3 regions of the Prauserella oleivorans genome follow, and region 2 is predicted to be linked to each of the others. Evidence: riboswitches for the same ligand, from Rfam matches in the RefSeq annotation. Region 2 holds a riboswitch; each other region holds the start of a gene.
What was found. A riboswitch is a leader RNA that binds a small molecule or an ion and turns the genes downstream of it on or off. The one in region 2 is predicted to bind cobalamin.
Positions count from the first base shown of each region.

Region 1: another riboswitch for cobalamin. It lies ahead of ACFSZT_RS26115 (putative cobaltochelatase); the one in region 2 lies ahead of ACFSZT_RS15560 (CbtB domain-containing protein).
Region 3: another riboswitch for cobalamin. It lies ahead of ACFSZT_RS05230 (ABC transporter substrate-binding protein); the one in region 2 lies ahead of ACFSZT_RS15560 (CbtB domain-containing protein).

Region 1 is NZ_JBHUNT010000001.1:5,309,668-5,315,468, reverse strand. Features, by position in the region: gene ACFSZT_RS26130 (cobalt-precorrin-5B (C(1))-methyltransferase) at 7-1,074, shown strand; gene cobM (precorrin-4 C(11)-methyltransferase) at 1,071-1,826, opposite strand; gene cbiE (precorrin-6y C5,15-methyltransferase (decarboxylating) subunit CbiE) at 1,823-3,049, opposite strand; adenosylcobalamin (AdoCbl) riboswitch at 3,101-3,254, shown strand; gene ACFSZT_RS26115 (putative cobaltochelatase) at 3,265-5,310, shown strand; gene cobO (cob(I)yrinic acid a,c-diamide adenosyltransferase) at 5,342-5,801, shown strand, end outside.
Region 2 is NZ_JBHUNT010000001.1:3,183,182-3,188,982, reverse strand. Features, by position in the region: gene ctaD (aa3-type cytochrome oxidase subunit I) at 1-1,022, opposite strand, end outside; gene ACFSZT_RS15565 (CbtA family protein) at 1,116-1,856, opposite strand; gene ACFSZT_RS15560 (CbtB domain-containing protein) at 1,883-2,044, opposite strand; cobalamin riboswitch at 2,104-2,288, opposite strand; one part of gene ACFSZT_RS15555 (IS5 family transposase) at 3,382-3,747, shown strand; one part of gene ACFSZT_RS15555 (IS5 family transposase) at 3,750-4,250, shown strand; gene ACFSZT_RS15550 (DUF305 domain-containing protein) at 4,353-4,970, shown strand; gene ACFSZT_RS15545 (BlaI/MecI/CopY family transcriptional regulator) at 5,066-5,431, shown strand; gene ACFSZT_RS15540 (M56 family metallopeptidase) at 5,428-5,801, shown strand, end outside.
Region 3 is NZ_JBHUNT010000001.1:1,045,858-1,051,658, reverse strand. Features, by position in the region: gene ACFSZT_RS05240 (ABC transporter ATP-binding protein) at 1-654, opposite strand, end outside; gene ACFSZT_RS05235 (FecCD family ABC transporter permease) at 651-1,682, opposite strand; gene ACFSZT_RS05230 (ABC transporter substrate-binding protein) at 1,679-2,707, opposite strand; cobalamin riboswitch at 2,766-2,949, opposite strand; gene mshD (mycothiol synthase) at 2,947-3,867, opposite strand; gene ACFSZT_RS05220 (response regulator transcription factor) at 3,895-4,647, opposite strand; gene ACFSZT_RS05215 (LmeA family phospholipid-binding protein) at 4,830-5,768, shown strand; gene ACFSZT_RS05210 (TlpA family protein disulfide reductase) at 5,779-5,801, shown strand, end outside.

The sequences.
Region 1 (5,801 bases), 2.1 Mb from region 2:
GACAGTGTGACCGAACTTCGCTACGGCTGGACGACGGGCGCGTGCGCGACGGCCTCGACCACCGCCGCCTACACCGCGCTGCTGACCGGTGAGTTCCCCGACCCGGTCGAGGTGCTGCTGCCCAAGGGCAGGCGGCCCGCGTTCGCGCTCGCTACCGAGGAGCTCGGCGACGGCCGCGCGAGCGCGGGCGTGGTCAAGGACGCGGGCGACGATCCGGACGTCACCCACGGGGCGCTCGTCGTCGCCACCGTGACCCCGGCAGCGACAGGCAGCGGCGTGACGTTCCGCGCGGGCCCGGGCGTGGGAACGATCACGCTGCCGGGGCTGCCGCTGGAGGTCGGGGAGCCCGCGATCAACCCGGTGCCACGCAGGCTGATGACCGAGGCGGTGCAGCGTGTCGCGGCGGCCCACGGCGGGTCCGGCGACGTGGTGGTGGAGATCGCCATCCCGCACGGTGAGGAGATGGCGCGGCACACGTGGAACCCCCGGCTGGGCATCGTCGGCGGGCTCTCCGTGCTGGGCACGACCGGCGTCGTGGTGCCGTACTCGTGCTCGGCGTGGATCGACAGCATCCGCCGCGGCGTGGACGTCGCGCGGGCGCTGGGACACCGGCACGTGGCCGGCGCGGTCGGCTCGACGTCGGAACGCGTGGTCACCGAGCTGTACGGGTTGCCCGAGACGGCGTTGCTCGACATGGGCGACTTCGTGGGCGCGGTGCTCAAGTACCTGCGGCGGCATCCCGTGCCGAGGCTGACCCTGGCCGGCGGGTTCGCGAAGCTGTCCAAACTCGCCGCCGGCTACCTCGACCTGCACTCCAAGCGTTCCCAGGTCGATCTCGGACTGCTCGCCGGACTCGCCGCGGACGCCGGACACCCCCAGCTGGCCGGGCCGATCCGGGACGCCAACACGGCATTGCACGCGCTGGAGCTCGCCCACGCCGAGGGGCTGGCGCTGGGCGAGCTGGTCGCCGAGCGGGCGCGCCGGCAGGCGGCGGAGGTGCTCGGGGATGCTCCGGTCGAGGTCGACGTCGTGGCCATCGACCGCGCGGGCACGATCGTGGGGCGCGCCGGTTAGCTGCCGCGTGCGCTGCGTTCCCGGCTCGCCGAGTACAGGAAGCTGTCCGGGAAGTTCTCGGCGGCGAGCACCCGGCCGACGAGGATCATCGCCGCCCGCGTGATGCCCGCCTCGCGGACCTGGGCGGCGATGTCGCCGAGCGTGCCGCGCAGCACGGTCTCGCCGGGCTGGCTGGCCTGGGCCACCACCGCGGCGGGGCAGTCGGCGCCGTAGTGCGGCAGGAGCTCGGCCACCACCTGCTCGATCCGGTTCACCGCGAGGTGCAGGGCCAGCGTGGCGCCGGACTTGCCGAGGGTGGCGAGGTCCTCGCCCTCGGGCATGGCGGTCGAGCGGGCCTGGGTGCGCGTGAGGATCACGCTCTGGCCGACGGTCGGGACGGTCAGTTCGCGCTTGAGCGTCGCGGCGGCGGCGGCGAACGCGGGCACGCCGGGAGTGACGTCGTAGGGCACCCCGGCCGCGTCGAGTCTGCGCATCTGCTCGGCGACGGCGCTGTAGACGGCCGGGTCACCGGAGCAGAGCCGCGCCACGTCGGCGCCGGCCTCGTGCGCGCCCACCAGCTCGGCGACGATCTCGTCCAGCGTGAGGTCGGCCGTGTCGACGAGGCGCGCGTCCGGTGGGCAGTGCGCGAGCAGATCGGCGGGCGTGAGGCTCCCCGGGTAGAGGCACACGGCGCAGCGGGCGAGCAGCTGCTGCCCGCGCACGGTGATGAGGTCGGCGGCGCCCGGGCCGGCGCCGATGAAATGCACGGTCACTGCTTGGTCACTCCACTGTGGTCGACGGTCGGCGGTTTCGTGACGGTCCACTGCGTCACGGTGCGGGCGGGGGTCCAGCCGGTGAGGCCGCCGAGCGGTGCGGCGTGCTCGACCGAGATGCGGGTCAGCTCGCCGCCGTGCTCGGCGTGGCCGCGCGTGAGTGCCTGCTCGGCCTCGAGCGTCACGGCGTGGGCGACGAGCCGGCCGCCCGGACGTAGCGCCTGCCAGCACGCGGAGAGGACCCCGGGCGCGCTGACGCCGCCGCCGACGAACACCGCGTCCGGCTCGGGCAGCCCGGTGAGCGCCTCCGGTGCCGCGCCGGTGACCACGCGGATGTCCGGCACCCCCAGCAGGGCGGCGTTGCGGCCGATGCGCTCGGCGCGGTCGGGCCGCGACTCGACGGCCACCGCGCGATTGGCCGGGTGCGCGCGGCACCACTCGACGGCGATGCTGCCCGCCCCGGCGCCGACGTCCCACAGCAGCTCGCCGGGCAGCGGCGCGAGCCGGGCGAGGGCGGTGGCGCGCACATCGCGTTTGGTGAGCTGGCCGTCGTGCTCGAAGGCGTCGTCGGGTAGCCCGGCGAGCAGGGAGAACGCGGGCCCGCCCGCGCACTCGACGGCGAGCACGTTCAGCGGCGCGCCGGGCGCGTGCGGCCAGTCGCGGGCTGTGCCGTCGCGGCGCTGTTCGTCCGGCCCGCCGAGCTCCTCGAGCACGGCGAGCCTGCTCGCACCGTAGCCGCGGTCGGTCAGCAGCGCGGCGACGCGAGCGGGCGTGTCGGCACCCGCGCTGAGCACGAGCAGCCGCCGCCCCGGCGCGACGGCCCGCAGCACGCGGTGCACGTCGCGGCCGACGGCGCTCACCACCTCGGTCTCCTCGGCGGTCCAGCCCAGCCGGGCGCGTGCCAGCGCCACCGACGACACGGCGGGCAGCACCCGCACCCGCTCGGCGCCCAGCCTTCGCACCAGCGTGCCGCCGATCCCGGACAGCAGCGGATCGCCGCTGGCGAGGACACCGACGCGGCGCCCGGCGTGCTCGGCCAGCAGGCCGTCGAGCGCGGGCAGCAACGGGCTCGGCCACGCGTGTTTCTCGTACGGGCCGTCCGGCACCAGGTCAAGCTGTCTGCGTCCGCCGAACAGCACGTCGCACGCCCGCACCTCGGCGCGAGCGGATTCCGGCAGCCCAGCCCACCCGTCGGCGCCGATGCCCACCACCACGATCGTCACGTCCACGCACGGTAGCTGTGTCGTGGCGAACACCTGAGGCCGGTGGAACGTGTGCGATGATCGCACCGCGATCGTCGTGGAACCCGGTGCGAATCCGGGACGGTCCCGCCACTGTGACTGGTCTGTCGGGCCAGGAGTCAGAGCTTCGGTGGTCGCCTTGTCGTGCTGGCGCAGCGTGGGCGAGGACACCCACCGTCGAGCAAGGGAGTGTGCGGATGCGGCCGTACCCGTTCACGGCAGTCGTCGGAATGGGCGAGCTGCGGTTGGCTCTCGTGCTGTGCGCCATCTCGCCCGCCATCGGCGGAGTGCTGGTGCGCGGCGAGAAGGGCACCGCGAAATCGACCATGGTGCGCGCGCTGGCGGGCCTGCTGCCCGACGTCGACGTGGTGGACGGCTGCCGCTTCTCGTGCGACCCCGCCCGGCCCGATCCCGGCTGCCCCGACGGCCCGCACGCCACGGACCCGGCCGCGCACCGGCGGCCGGCCCGGCTCGTCGAACTGCCCGTGGGTGCCGCGGAGGAGCGCGTGGTCGGCTCGCTCGACCTGGAACGTGCCCTGCGCGACGGCGTCACCGACTTCCAGCCGGGCCTGCTGGCGGGCGCGCATCGTGGCCTGCTGTACGTCGACGAGGTCAACCTGCTGCACGACCACCTCGTCGACACGCTGCTCGACGCCGCGGCGATGGGCAGGGTGACCGTGGAGCGCGAGGGTGTCTCGGTGTCGCACGCGGCCCGATTCGTCCTCATCGGAACCATGAACCCGGAGGAAGGTGAGCTGCGGCCGCAGTTGCTGGACCGCTTCGGGCTCACCGTCGAGGTCGCCTCCAGCCGGGACGCGGCCGAGCGCGCGGAGGTGGTACGGCGGCGGCTGGCCTACGAGTCCGACCCGGACGCCTTCGCCGCCGGCTACGCCGATTCCGACGCGGCGCTGGCCGCCGAGATCGCCGCCGCGCAGCGCCTCCTGCCGTCCGTGACGCTCACCGACGAGTCGCTGCTGCAGATCGCCGAGGTGTGCGCGGCGTTCGACGTCGACGGCATGCGCGCCGACATCGTCACCGCCCGCACGGCCACCGCACACGCCGCCTGGTGCGGCCGCGACACCGTGTCCACAGAGGACATCCGCGTGGCGGCCCGGCTGGCGCTGCCGCATCGGCGCAGGCGTAACCCGTTCGACGCGCCGGGGATCGACTCCGAGGAGCTGGAGCAGGCCTTGCGTGATGCCCAGCCGCCCACACCGGGACCTCCTGACGACGGGCCGGACGGTGACGGCGACGGTCCGGATGGCGGTGGTGGTCCGGGACCCGGCGGTGACGGGCCCGATGGTGGCGGTCCGGATGGTGGGGGCGGCGCACCGGAGCCCGGGAACGGCGCACACGGCGACACAGATGGCAGACACGGCGACACAGACGGCAGACACGGCGACGGGAACGGCGGACACACGGGGGAGCGGCAGGTCGGTGCGGGGACGCCGTACCGGGCGCGGCTGTTCAGCGTCTCCGGCACCGGGTCGGGTGCGCACGGTCGGCGCTCGCGGGCGGTCGGCGACCGGGGCCGGACGGTCGGGGTACGCCCGGCCGGGGAACGCGGCGGTGTGCCGCACCTGGTCGCGACCGTCCGGGCCGCCGCACCGCATCAGCGAGCACGCGGCCGTGGTGGCCCAGCTCTGGTGCTCCGGCCGCACGATCTGCGGTACGCCCGCCGGGAGGGCCGGGAGGGCAACCTCGTGCTGTTCTGTGTGGACTCTTCCGGCTCGATGGGGGCGAAGGCACGGATGCGCGAGGTCAAGACCGCGGTGCTGTCGCTGCTGCTGGACGCCTACCAGCGGCGCGACAAGGTCGGCCTGGTGACGTTCCGGGCGTCGGGCGCGGAGGTCGCGCTGCCGCCGACGGCGAGCGTGGACGTGGCGGCGGCCCGGCTCGAGGCGATGCCGACCGGCGGGCGAACCCCCTTGGCCGAGGGACTGCTGAGGGCGGCCGACGTGTTGCGCGTCGAGGCCTTGCGCGACCCGAGGCGCAGGCCGCTGCTCGTGGTGGTGACCGACGGCCGCGCGACCAGCGGCACGGACGCCGTCGCGCGCTCCCACGCCGCGGCCGACCTGCTCGCGCGCACCGGCGTGTCGAGCGTCGTGATGGACTGCGAGAGCGGGCGCATGCGGCTCGGGCTCGCCGCACGGCTCGCGGCCAGGCTCGGTGGTGAGCACGTCCCGCTCGGTGAGGTGGCGGCCGACGCGCTGACCCGCGAGGTGAAACGGAGGGCCGCCTGATGACGTCCGCAGGAGACCGGAGGGCTGTCTGATGCCGCAGGGCAAACCGGGGGTCGTGCCCGACGACGGGCTCACCACGCGCCAGCGGCGCAACCGCCCGATCCTGGCCGTCCACACCGGGCCGATGAAGGGCAAGTCCACCGCCGCGTTCGGCATGGCGCTGCGCGCGTGGAATCAGGGCTGGGCCATCGGCGTGTTCCAGTTCGTCAAGTCGGCCAAGTGGCGAGTCGGGGAGGAGGCGGCGTTCCGCGCGCTCGGCGGCCTGCACGAGCAGACCGGCCAGGGCGGCCCGGTCGAGTGGCACAAGATGGGCGAGGGCTGGAGCTGGGCCCGCAAGCGGGTCAGCGACGCCGACCACGCCGAGAGCGCCCGCGAGGGCTGGGCGGAGATCAAGCGCAGGCTCGCCGGCGAGCGGCACGACTTCTACGTGCTGGACGAGTTCACCTATCCACTGCACTGGGGCTGGGTCGACGTCGACGACGTGGTCACCA
Region 2 (5,801 bases):
ATCCAGTTGAAGAACTTGATCCCGGTCGGCACCGCGATCGCGAACGTAAGGAACGAGAAGAACGGCAGCAGGACGGCACCGGTGGCGAACATGTGATGCGCCCACACCGCGAAGGACAACGCCGTGATGCCCATCGTCGCGAACACCATGAGGCGGTAGCCGAACAGCGGCTTGCGGGAGAACACCGGGATGATCTCGGTGATGATGCCGAAGAACGGCAGCGCCACGATGTAGACCTCGGGATGACCGAAGAACCAGAACAGATGCTGCCACAAAATCACACCCCCATTGGCCGGATCGAACGCGTGCGCCCCGAGACGCCGGTCAGCGGCGAGCGCGAACAATGCCGCGGTCAGAATCGGGAAGGCCGCCAAGATCAGCACACTCGTGAACAGGAGGTTCCAGGTGAAAATCGGCATCCGCCACATCGTCATGCCCGGGCACCGGAGGCACACGATCGTCGTGATCACGTTGACGGCACCGAGGATGGTGCCGAGCCCGGACACAATGAGTCCGAAGATCCACAGGTCGCCGCCGATGCCAGGCGAGTATTCCGCGCGCGCGAGCGGCGTGTAGGCCGTCCAGCCGAAGTCGGCGCCACCGCCCGGGGTGAGCAATGAGCTGAGCACGATCAGCCCGCCGAACAGGAACAGCCAGTACGACAAGGCATTCAGCCGGGGAAACGCCATATCCGGCGACCCGATCTGTAACGGCATCACCAGGTTGGCGAACGCGAACAGATTCGGCGTCGCGTAGAGCAGCAGCATGATCGTGCCGTGCATGGTGAACAGCTGGTTGTACTGCTCCTGCGACAGGAACTGCAGGCCCGGCCGAGCGAGTTCGCCACGCATGAGCAGCGCGAGCGCACCACCGACCAGGAAGAACCCGAACGACGTGGCGAGGTAGAGGATGCCGATCTGCTTGTGATCGGTAGTCCGTAGCAAGGACAGCAGCCGGGAACCCTTGGGCACCGAACGGACAGAAGCGCGTCGTACGGCGATGCGGCCGGGTCGGATAGCCATGACCGGACTCCACTCGCGTGACCTTGCTCACTTCCACTAGGTTGAATAGTAGTTTGGTGGGCAAGGTCACGCGAGTGGCTTCACCGGTGCAGGTCAGGTGGGTGCGACCGCCGCGCGCTGTCCCGCTGCCCAGCGACGCGCAGAGGAGTCGACGAGCAGGCCGAAGCCGACGCCGAGCGCCGCCCACAGCGCCGCCAGCTCGAACAGCGACGCCAGTCGCCATTGCCAGAGCAGCGCCGCTGGGACATCCGGCGGGATCGGGTCCGGGTTCGCCGGCCACACCGCCAAGGCCACACCGGCGAGAACAATCGCGCCACCTGCGGCGACGACACCGCGCATAGGGCCAGGCCAGTTGCGTTTCGCAAGCGCACGGTATGCCCAGTGGGCGAGTACCGCCAGCACGAGCCCCGCAGCGATCAACGAGAGGTACATATTCGTGCGCTGGTCGACGGTGTCGGGATCGCCGACGCCGGGCGGGTTCCCCGGGTACTTCACCATCGGCAGCAACACGATCGCCGCGAAACCCACGGCGGCGAGGTGCAGGCTGCGAGCGAAGGCACTCTGCCGGTGGACACGCTCAGCGACCCACCGGTAGACCACGGCGAACACGATCCCGATCAGGACCGCCACGACCACTGCGGCCACCATCCCGCCCACGACCTGGGTCGGACGGCTGAACAAGTCCCCGCCACGTGCGCCGGGGGCCGCAGGACGAGCGTCCTCGATAACGAGCGCCGCCCGCATCGGCCTCTCGACGATAAGCACGGACACCAGAGCGGCCACGACGCCCGCCAGCAGTCCGGCGAGCGCACCACGCGCAACGATCTGTTTCATGCCATACGAAGCCATCTCGCCGCTCCTCAGTGACACGGCACGCCCAGCGCGTGCCGTCCATCGTGAACGAACTCGTGGACGAATTCAGCTGCCTGCCCGAGCAGCATGCCGTTCTCCTGCAGAATCACGTAGAGCACCAGGAGCGAGGACAATGCCAGCAACCATGCCCACAACGGAACCGTGCGCACGGAGCGTAAAGCAGGTACAGGGGTCGCCATCGACGCCTTCCTTCCATACCTCGTGGAACCGGACCAGAACCACCGCAGTCGGTCTCCTGACTTCCGGGTCCTCACGAACGCCCGCCTTCCCAGACCTGACTCTCAGGTCCAGTGGCTGACTCGAAACGTCGTGGACGTGCGCATCCCGGTCACAGTGGCGAGGACCGTGCCGGACTCACACCGGCTTCCCAGCACTGCGGCTCAGTCAGCGTAGGCAGGCGAAGCACCAGCCACAAGGCCGCGAGATCCCGTGTGGACCACGCCACAGCTACACCAAATCTACTACCAACGATAGTATATTTGGTGTAGTCTTGACGGTCCGCGATGGCGTCACCATCGATACGAGTGCCTTCCCACGATGAGCAGTACAGCGCAAGAGCCACGCGTTCGTTCCCGCGTTCGGATTCCGCTTGGCTCACCCGGTCCATGACCCGCTCACCTGCCCTTACAGCCGATCCCGTGGCGACTCGTAGACCAGGCGAGCCGACACCGAGATGGAGCTGCACCAGGACGCCCACGAGGAAGCCGATCCCGCGCGGGGCTCGTTCGACCGTAGACCGAACCTGTTCGGCCAGATCCAGCACTCGTTCGCGAAGCCGGGTTCACGATCGCCGAGAAGAAGGACCGCCGCATGGCACCAATCGGGACGCTGGCGACCTGGAACGCCGCAACCCAGTCACCGGACGACCAGGTAACGAGGGAGCGGTACCGGAATGCCGGCAGGCTCGCAGCAATTCGTTCGGCCACGTGAACTGCGACAGCACGGTTAGCGTGTCACCTGCGGCCACTGAGCAACAGGTGATCGGCTCCCGATGCCCGGAGCCTACGGAGGAGTCGTTACCGTGAACGCTATGCGAGCGAGCACCCGTCGAGGACAGCAGGTGCTCTTGCTGTGCGTGCTTGCCCTCGCTGTGCTCGGCATGCATCACATACCCTTCCTCACGGCTCACGCGGCGATGGCCGACGACTCCCCCGCCGCCGCGATGTCCGAGGCACCGAGCAGCGTGAGTGGAATGCTTGAGGCTCCCTCAGCTGGCGATCCGGCACCGGGAGCCGGCCACGACTTGATGCACCTCTGCCTCGCGGTGCTGCTCGCCGCCACCGGGCTCGTACTGCTCGCCTCATGGCTCGTCGCCACATTCAGGACTCGAACACATGTTCGCCGGATCGGCGCGCGCTCATCCACACACCCCGGGAACAGATCACCACCGCGAGCCGGACGGTCCTTGCTCACCTCTGTCTGCATCCTGCGCATCTAGGGCGTGTCCTGTAAATGATCTAGCTGCGGATGGGGTTTGATCTTGTCCGTGGTTGGTCGGGGTGAGTTGACGGATCGGGCCTGGGCGCGGATTGAGCCGCTGCTGCCGGCGGTGTCGGGGCCGGGGCGGCGGTGGCGGGATCACCGGCAGGTGATCAATGCGATTCTGTGGAAGCTTCGGACCGGCGCGCCCTGGCGTGATCTGCCCGAACGGTATGGGCCGTGGAAGACCGCCCATGAGCGGCTGCGGTTGTGGACCAAGGACGGTACCTGGCAGCGGATTCTGGACGAGGTGATCGTCAAAGACGACGCTGTCGGGGACGTGGAGTGGGTGATCAGTGTCGATTCCTCGGTGGTCCGGGCTCACCAGCATGCTGCGGGAGCCCGGAAAAAGGGGGCTGCACGCCCGCCATCGAGGCGATCGCGGTCGACGGCGAAGGACTCGGACGTTCCCGCGGCGGATTGAGCACCAAGATCCACCTCGTGGTCGAGGGACGCGGGCTGCCCATGCGGGTTGTGCTCACCCCGGGGCAGGCTGGTGACAATCCACAATTGGTGCCGCTGCTGGACGGGATCCGTGTCGCTCGCACCGGGCCTGGCCGCCCACGCCGCCGTCCCGAGGTGGTGATCGCGGACAAGGCCTATTCGCACCCCTCGACCCGCCACGCCCTGCGACAACGCCGGATCCGGTTCGTCAGCCCCGAACGCGACGACCAAATCGCCCGCCGCGCCGCGCACGGCTCACGGGGCGGACGCCCGCCCGCCTTCGACGCCGAGTTGTACAAGCAGCGCAACGTCGTCGAACGCTGCTTCAACCGGCTCAAACAGTTCCGCGACCTAGCCACCCGCTACGCCAAACGCGCCGCCTACTACCAGGCAGAACTCACCATCGCCGCCATCATCCTCTGGCTACGATGAATTGCAGGACACGACCTAGATGGTCACCCAGCGTTGCCCCAAGGCACGCAGGGAAGTCCTGACGTTGAACAGTCCCCAGACAGACAGAAGGTTGAAGCATTCATGAAGAAGACACTGATCGGCGCGAGCGCCGCGGCGATCCTCGCGCTCGTCGTCGGCTGCGGCGGCAACGATGACGACATGTCGGGCATGGACATGGGCCAGAGCGGAACCTCGGCCCCGGCTACGAGCGCGGAGCAGGCCGGCCACAACGACGCCGACATCGCCTTCGCGCAGATGATGATCCCGCACCACCAGCAGGCGGTGGACATGGCCAAGATGGCCGTCGACAGCGCCACCGACCCGAAGGTCAAGGACCTCGCCACCCGCATCCAGGGCGCGCAGGATCCCGAGATTCAGCAGATGACCAATCTGCTGAAGGAGTGGGGCGCACCGGCAACGCCGACCATGTCGAGCATGCCCGGCATGGATATGCCCGGCATGGAGGGCATGGAAGGCGGCATGAGCGACGAGGAGATGCGGCAGCTCGAGCAGGCCTCGGGTGCCGACTTCGATCGGCTGTGGATGGAAATGATGATCAAGCACCATCAGGGTGCCGTCGACATGGCCGAGGCGGAGCTGAAGAACGGCAGCAACGCCGAGGCCAAGGCACTGGCGCAGCAGATCATCGACGCTCAGGAGGCGGAGATCAGCGAGATGCAGGCGATGCTCGGCCAGTAATGAGCTGAGCAGTGAGCCCTGTGCGGGGAGCAGCCCCTGGCCTGCTCCCCGCACAGCGGCACCTCGCGTACGATGTTGCTTCGTAAGGAGGTGCCATGCACGGTCTCGGCGAACTCGAAGCCGCGGTGATGGACGTGCTCTGGGACGCGGAGGAACCGATCAAGGTCCGCGATGTGCTGGAGCAGCTCGACACCGGCAGGCAGCTGGCCTACACCACGGTGATGACCGTACTGGACAACCTGCACCGCAAGGAGTGGGTCAAGCGGGAACTCCACGGTAAGGCCTACTACTACGAACCTTCGTTCAGCCGCGAGGAAGCCGCCGCGCAGGCCCTGCGTGACGTGCTGGACTCCTCGGGTAACCCCGAGGCGGTGCTGATGCACTTCATCGCATCGGGATCCGACGAGGAAACCGACCTGCTCCGCAGCGCGCTGCGCAAGAAGCGGGTCCGGCGCCGATGACGATCGCCGTCGCGTTGCTCGCCGGCGCGCTCGCCGCAGGCTGGTTTGTCCCCGGTGTCCTACGGCGGATGGACCTGCGCCGCCGCGACCCGCTGCTGCTGATCGTGGCGTGGCTGATCTCGATGGCCGGTGTCGTGCTCACTGCCGCGGCCGGTGTACTGCTGTTACTGACGCCGGGCCACGGTGCAAGCGCCCCCCTGCTCGCCCTGATCGATCGGTGCTGGGCCGCGCTCCAGCACGGCTCGCCACCCCGGGTCGAGGAGTTCGCCGGCCTGCTCGGCGGAGCGCTGCTGGGCGCCTTCGCGATCCGGCTGGTGATCGTCTCCATCCGCGGCGCCCGGCAGCGAGCCCGCAAACGTCAGGAGAATCT
Region 3 (5,801 bases), 2.1 Mb from region 2:
TCCGGCGGCCACCACGCTGCCCGTGTCGAGCACCACGATCCGGTCGCAGTACATCGCCGCCAGATTCAGGTCGTGCAACGCCACCACGGTCGTCACCGGCAGGCCCGCGAGCAGGTCCAGCAGCTCGAACTGATGCTGGATGTCGAGGTGGTTGGTCGGCTCGTCCAGCAGCAGCTCGCGCGGCCGCTGCGCGAGCGCCCTGGCGATCTGGGCGCGTTGCCGTTCACCACCGGAGAGCGTCTGCCACCGCCGGTGCGCCTTGCCGGCCAGCCCGGTGTGCTCGAGCGCCGCCCACACGGCCGCCTCGTCCTCCGCCGACGCCGGCGACCAGGCCCGGCGATGCGGGATCCGGCCCAGCCGCACCACGTCGAGCACGGTGAGCGGCACCTGCGTGTCGGCCTGCTGCTCGACCACCGCCACCCGGCGGGCGAGCGTGCGACGGCCGACGTCGTCCAGCGGTTCGCCGTCGAGCGTCACCACCCCGGACGTCGGCGCGAGCACTCCGGCGAGCACCCGCAGCAACGTCGACTTCCCGGAGCCGTTCGGCCCGAGCACGCCGACGGTGGCGCCGGGCTCCGGGGCGATGGTCACGCCGTCGAGCACCAGCCGACCACCGAGGGTGCGGGTGACCCGGTGCGCCATGAGACCGCTCATCGCGCGCCTCGCGAGCGGTAGAGGATCAGCACGAACGCGGGCACGCCGATCAGCGCGGTCACCACGCCGACCGGCACCTCCTGCGGCTCCAGCACCGTCCGCGCCACGGTGTCGACCCAGACGAGCAGCACCGCACCCGCCAGCGCGCTTACCGGCAGTAGCGTCGCGTGGTTCGGCCCGACCAGGGCACGGGCGGCGTGCGGCAGGACCAGCCCGACGAATCCGACCGCCCCCACCGAGCTGACCAGCACCGCGGTGAGCAGCGCGGTCACGCACAGCAGCACCAGCCGCGTCCGCGCGACCGGCACTCCGAGCGTCGCGGCGGCGTCCTCCCCGAACGCGAACGCGTCCAGCGAGCGGGCGTACCCACCACACACCAGCAGCGTCGCCACCAGCACCGACGCGCACGTGACCATCTCCGGCCAGCCCGCGTTGCTCAGCGAGCCCAGCAGCCAGAACAGCACGCCGCGCGTGGTCTCGGCATCGGCCGACGTGAGCACGATGAACGACGTCAGCGCCGAGAACAGCTGCATCACGGCCACCCCGGAGAGCACGACCCGGTCGGTGGTGCCTCCGAGGGTGTGGCTCAGTGCGAGGACCAGCGCGAACGACCCGACGGCGCCGAGGAAGGCCCCGGCCGACAGCGACAGCACGCCGCCACCGGCTCCGAGCACCACCACGAGCACGGCCCCCGTCGAGGCGCCGGAGGACACCCCGAGCACGAACGGGTCGGCCAGCGGGTTGCGCAGCAGCGACTGCATGATCGCGCCGCACACGGCCAGCCCGGCACCACACACCGCCGCGAGCAACGTCCTGGGCAACCGCAGGTTCCACACGATGCCGTCCCGGAGCACCGACAGGGCCGACTCGCCCACCCCGAGCCGCGCGGCCACGGCGGACCACACGTCACCGACCCGGATGTCCGCGGGACCGATCGTGATGGCCACGGCGACCGACGCCACCAGCACCGCGGCTCCGCCGAGCAGCAGGACCGGCGACGCGACGCGCGAGGCCTGCCGGACGCTCACCTGGCGAGCCCGAACTCGCGCAGCTTGCTCGCCAGCTCCTCCACGCCATCGACCGTGCGGATCGTCGGGTTCATCGCCTGCCCGCTCAGCAGGACGTAGCGTTTGTGCCGGACGGCGTCCAGGTCGCGCGTCACCGGGTGCGACTCGAGGAACTCGATCTTGGCGGCCGCCGATTCGGCGGTCTGCGACCTGCGGGTAAGGTCACCGATCACCAGCACGTCGGGATCCCGCTCGGCGACGGTCTCCCAGCTGATCTGCGGCCACTCGTCGTGCGTGTCGTCGAAGACGTTCCTCGCACCGACGGCCTCCGTCATGATGCCGGGCGCGCCGCAGCACCCCGCCAGATACGGCGAGTCGGAGTTGGCGAACCAGTACAGCAGCGTCACCCCGGACGCGTCGAGCCCGGCCGTGGCCCGGTGGAGCCGCCCGCGCAGGTCGGAGACCAGCCGCTCGCCGCGTTCCTCCACGCCGAACAGCCTCGCCAGCTCACGGATCTCGCGGTAGATCGTCTCCATCGTCAGCGGCGTACCGCGGCGGCCGTCGCCTCCTCCGCTGTTGTCCTTCACGCAGTCGGCCGGGGAGAGGTAGCTCGGCACCCCGAACTCGGCGAACCGCTCGCGCGTGGCGACGCCGCCCACCCCGAGCGTCGAGGCGAAGGACGCCGTGACGAAGTCGGGCTCGGCTTCGAGCACGGCCTCAAACGACGGCATGTTGTCGGCCAGCCTCGGCACGCGCGCGTTGGCCTCGGCGAGGTCGGGGCGGACCGGATCGGTCCAGGTGGCCGTGCCCGCGAGCCGGTCGCCGAGGCCGAGCGCGAGCAGGATCTCGGTGCTGCCCTGGTTCAGCGACACGACGCGCCGCGGCGGCGCCTCGACGCGGGTGGGCAAGCCGCAGTTGGCGACCGTGCGGGGGTAGCCCGGCGCCGCCTGCCGAGCCGTGGGGCCGGCGGCGGCTCCGCACCCGGCGAGCGGGAGCAGCACGGCGAGAAGGGCGGCGATCAAGGACGTGGTGCGGTGCAGCGGCACGGACGTTCCTCTGCGTCGGCGGGCCCAAACGCGGAGCCCGAAGCGGACAGCGACTTCCGGCACAAGACCGGTGCCAGCAGGTCTTCGGACTCGGGATCGTCCGGACGGGACGCCTTCCCAGACCGAGTCCAGTGGCGTGCTGTCCCGCCCGTCCCCCTCACCGCTGCGCGTCAGTTCCGGATTCGCACCGGATTTCCTGACTCACGACGTGCGTGAGTACGACTGGCGGCGCGACGCTATCACGCCGCGGCGTCACCGGTGGCGTACTGCACGTCGACCTCGTGCCGCTCGAAACCGAGCCTGCGGTAGACGGCGACGGCGGGCGCGTTGTCGCCCTCGACGTAGAGGATCACCTGGCGCAGGCCACGCTCGCGCAGGTAGCGCAGGCCGGCCAGGGTCAGGGCCCGGCCGAGGCCGCCGCCCTGGGCGGCCGGGTCCACGCCGACCACGTACACCTCGCCCACCGGCTCACCGCCGAACCGCTCCGGGTTGGGCGGGTGGACCTTGGTCCAGTGGAAGCCGACGACCCGGCCCTCGGCGTTCTCGGCGAGGAAGAAGCCGTCGGCGTCGAACCAGCTCTGCGATTCGGCCTCGGTGAGCTGCTCGACGGTGAACGTGCCCTGCTCGGGGTGCCAGTCGAAGGCACGCCTGTTGACGTCGATGACGGCCTGCTCGTCCTTGCCCGGAACGAACGTCCGCAGCGAGACGCCCCTTGGTGGGGTGGGCTCCGGCCAGTCTGCGCCCTCGGAGTCGACCCGCATCACCAGCAGTTCCCTGGCCCTCGCGAGCCCGAACCGCTCGGCCAGCCGGGCGGCCGCCGGGTGGTCGCCGTGCGCCCATACCCGCAGGTTGGCGGGCACCTCCGCGAGCAGCGCCTCGACGAGGCGGGCACCGTACCCCCGGCGCCGGTGGTCCGGATGCACGATCAGTTCGGCGACCTGCCTGCCGAAGGCGTCACCGCCCGGGTCGAGGTGGACCACGCCGACGAGCTCGCCGGCGACCGCGCCCAGCAGGTAGCGCCCGCCGCGGAACTCGCCGGGCAGTTCGCCTCCCGGTTCGATCTCGGGCCGGCCGTCGGTCTTCCTCGCCGCAGACAACAACGCGCGCACCGCTCGGGTGCGCGCGTCGTCGAGGTCGTCCACCCACGCCAGTTCCAGCATGGGTTCAGGCTAATCGCCCGGCCGGGGTCAGCGGTTGGAGTACTCCGTGACCTCCACGGACTCGGGCACGGCCGGGGTGCCGCCCTTGACCGGTCCGGTGCTCTTCGCCGGGCGCTCGAACTTGTAGCCGACGTTGCGCACGGTGCCGATCATCTGCTCGTGCTCGGGGCCGAGCTTCGCGCGCAGCCGCCGCACGTGCACGTCGACGGTCCGGGTGCCACCGAAGAAGTCGTAGCCCCAGACCTCCTGCAGCAGCTGGGCGCGGGTGAACACCCGGCCCGCGTGCTGCGCGAGGTACTTGAGCAGCTCGAACTCCTTGTAGGTGAGCTCGAGCGTGCGCCGCTTCAGCCGCGCCGTGTAGGTCGCCTCGTCGATCACGAGGTCGCCCACCCGCAGCTCGGCGTCCACCTGGGTGGTGGCGCCGTCCTTGGTGGTCGCCAGCCGCAGCCGGGCGTCCACCTCGGCCGGGCCAGCCGTGGGGAGCAGGATGTCGTCGGTGCGCCATTCCGCGCTGACCGCCACGAGGCCGCCTTCGCCGACGACCGCGATGACCGGGGTCGTCGCGTCCTCGTCGCCGGCGCCCTTCAGCAACCGGCTCAGGCTCTTGGCCGACGCCAGGTCCGTGCGTGCGTCGAGCAGAATGACGTCACGGTGGCCGGCGTCGAGCAGCGCGGTGACCTCGGGCGCCCGCACGCGTACGGTGTGCGGGAGCAGGTCGAGAGCGGGTAGTACCGAGGTGGCATCGGATTCCGGAGTGAGTACCAGCAAGTCCAGGCTCATCGCCACCGCCTCACGTGTTTTCGATCGCCTCGAGTCGGACTCGGGCAGGTCGTCAGTGAGAATAACCCGCGGTGGTGTGACATGTCTGCTGTCGTGAAACGGGCATCACACCCTTTCGCACACAGTTGTGCACCCGCCGGAACCATGACGTAACAGATCGGAAGCGGATTGTGAGCAATGCTGTGACCCAGCAAGCCCGGTCACCTCGACGGCGCTCCGGACGCCGGGCCCGCAGGCTCATCACGGTGTTGATCGTGCTGGCCGGCCTCCTCGTCGGTGCGGACTTCGCGGCGGCGGCGTTCGCCGAGCACACCGTTTCCCAGAAGGCGCGCGAGCAACTGGGGCTGCGCGACGATCCGGCGGTCACGATCCATGGCTTCCCGTTCGCCACCCAGGCCATCTCGGGCGAGTACGACCACATCAGCGTGTCCGCCCAAGGTGTGCAGGTGCAGGACATCCTGTCGGACGTCGCCGTCCGCGCCGAGCTGCGCGACGTCACGGCACCGCTGTCCGACCTCACGGCGGGCAACGTCGAGAACATCAACATCGGCGACCTCGAAGGCCAGGTCACGCTGAAGGCGAGCGACATCAACCAGGTCAAGCCGCTGCACAACATCAAGGACCTGCAGATCGAGCCGTCGTCGGAGTCCTACGTCCGCAACGGCGAGGGCTCGGGCAACGACACCGGCGGCTCCGGTGACTCCGACGGCTCCGGCGGCTCGGGCGACTCGGGAGGGTCCGGCGACTCCGGGGATTCCGGCGAGTCGGGTGAGTCCGGCGAGTCCGGTGAGTCCGACGACAGCACCGCGGGAGTCCGGCTGTCGGGCAAGGTGCAGATCGCGGGCGAGGAGGTGGAGATCTTCGCCTTCGCGATGATCCAGCTGGACGGCACGACCATCAAGATCACCCCGCACCGGCTGCAGTTCGGGAATGACCAGGAGACGACGGTCGTTCCCCAGGCTGTGCAGCAACAGCTGTTGCCGAACTTCGAGGCGGACATCAACGCGGGCGACCTGCCCTTCACGGTCACCCCCACGGCGGTCACGGTGGCGCCCGGCTCGATCACACTGAAGGGCGAGGCGAAGAACGTCACCTTCGCCGGTGCCGACTCCGCTCAGTAGGGGACGTGTGGTGACAGGTCTGGTCGTGCTGCT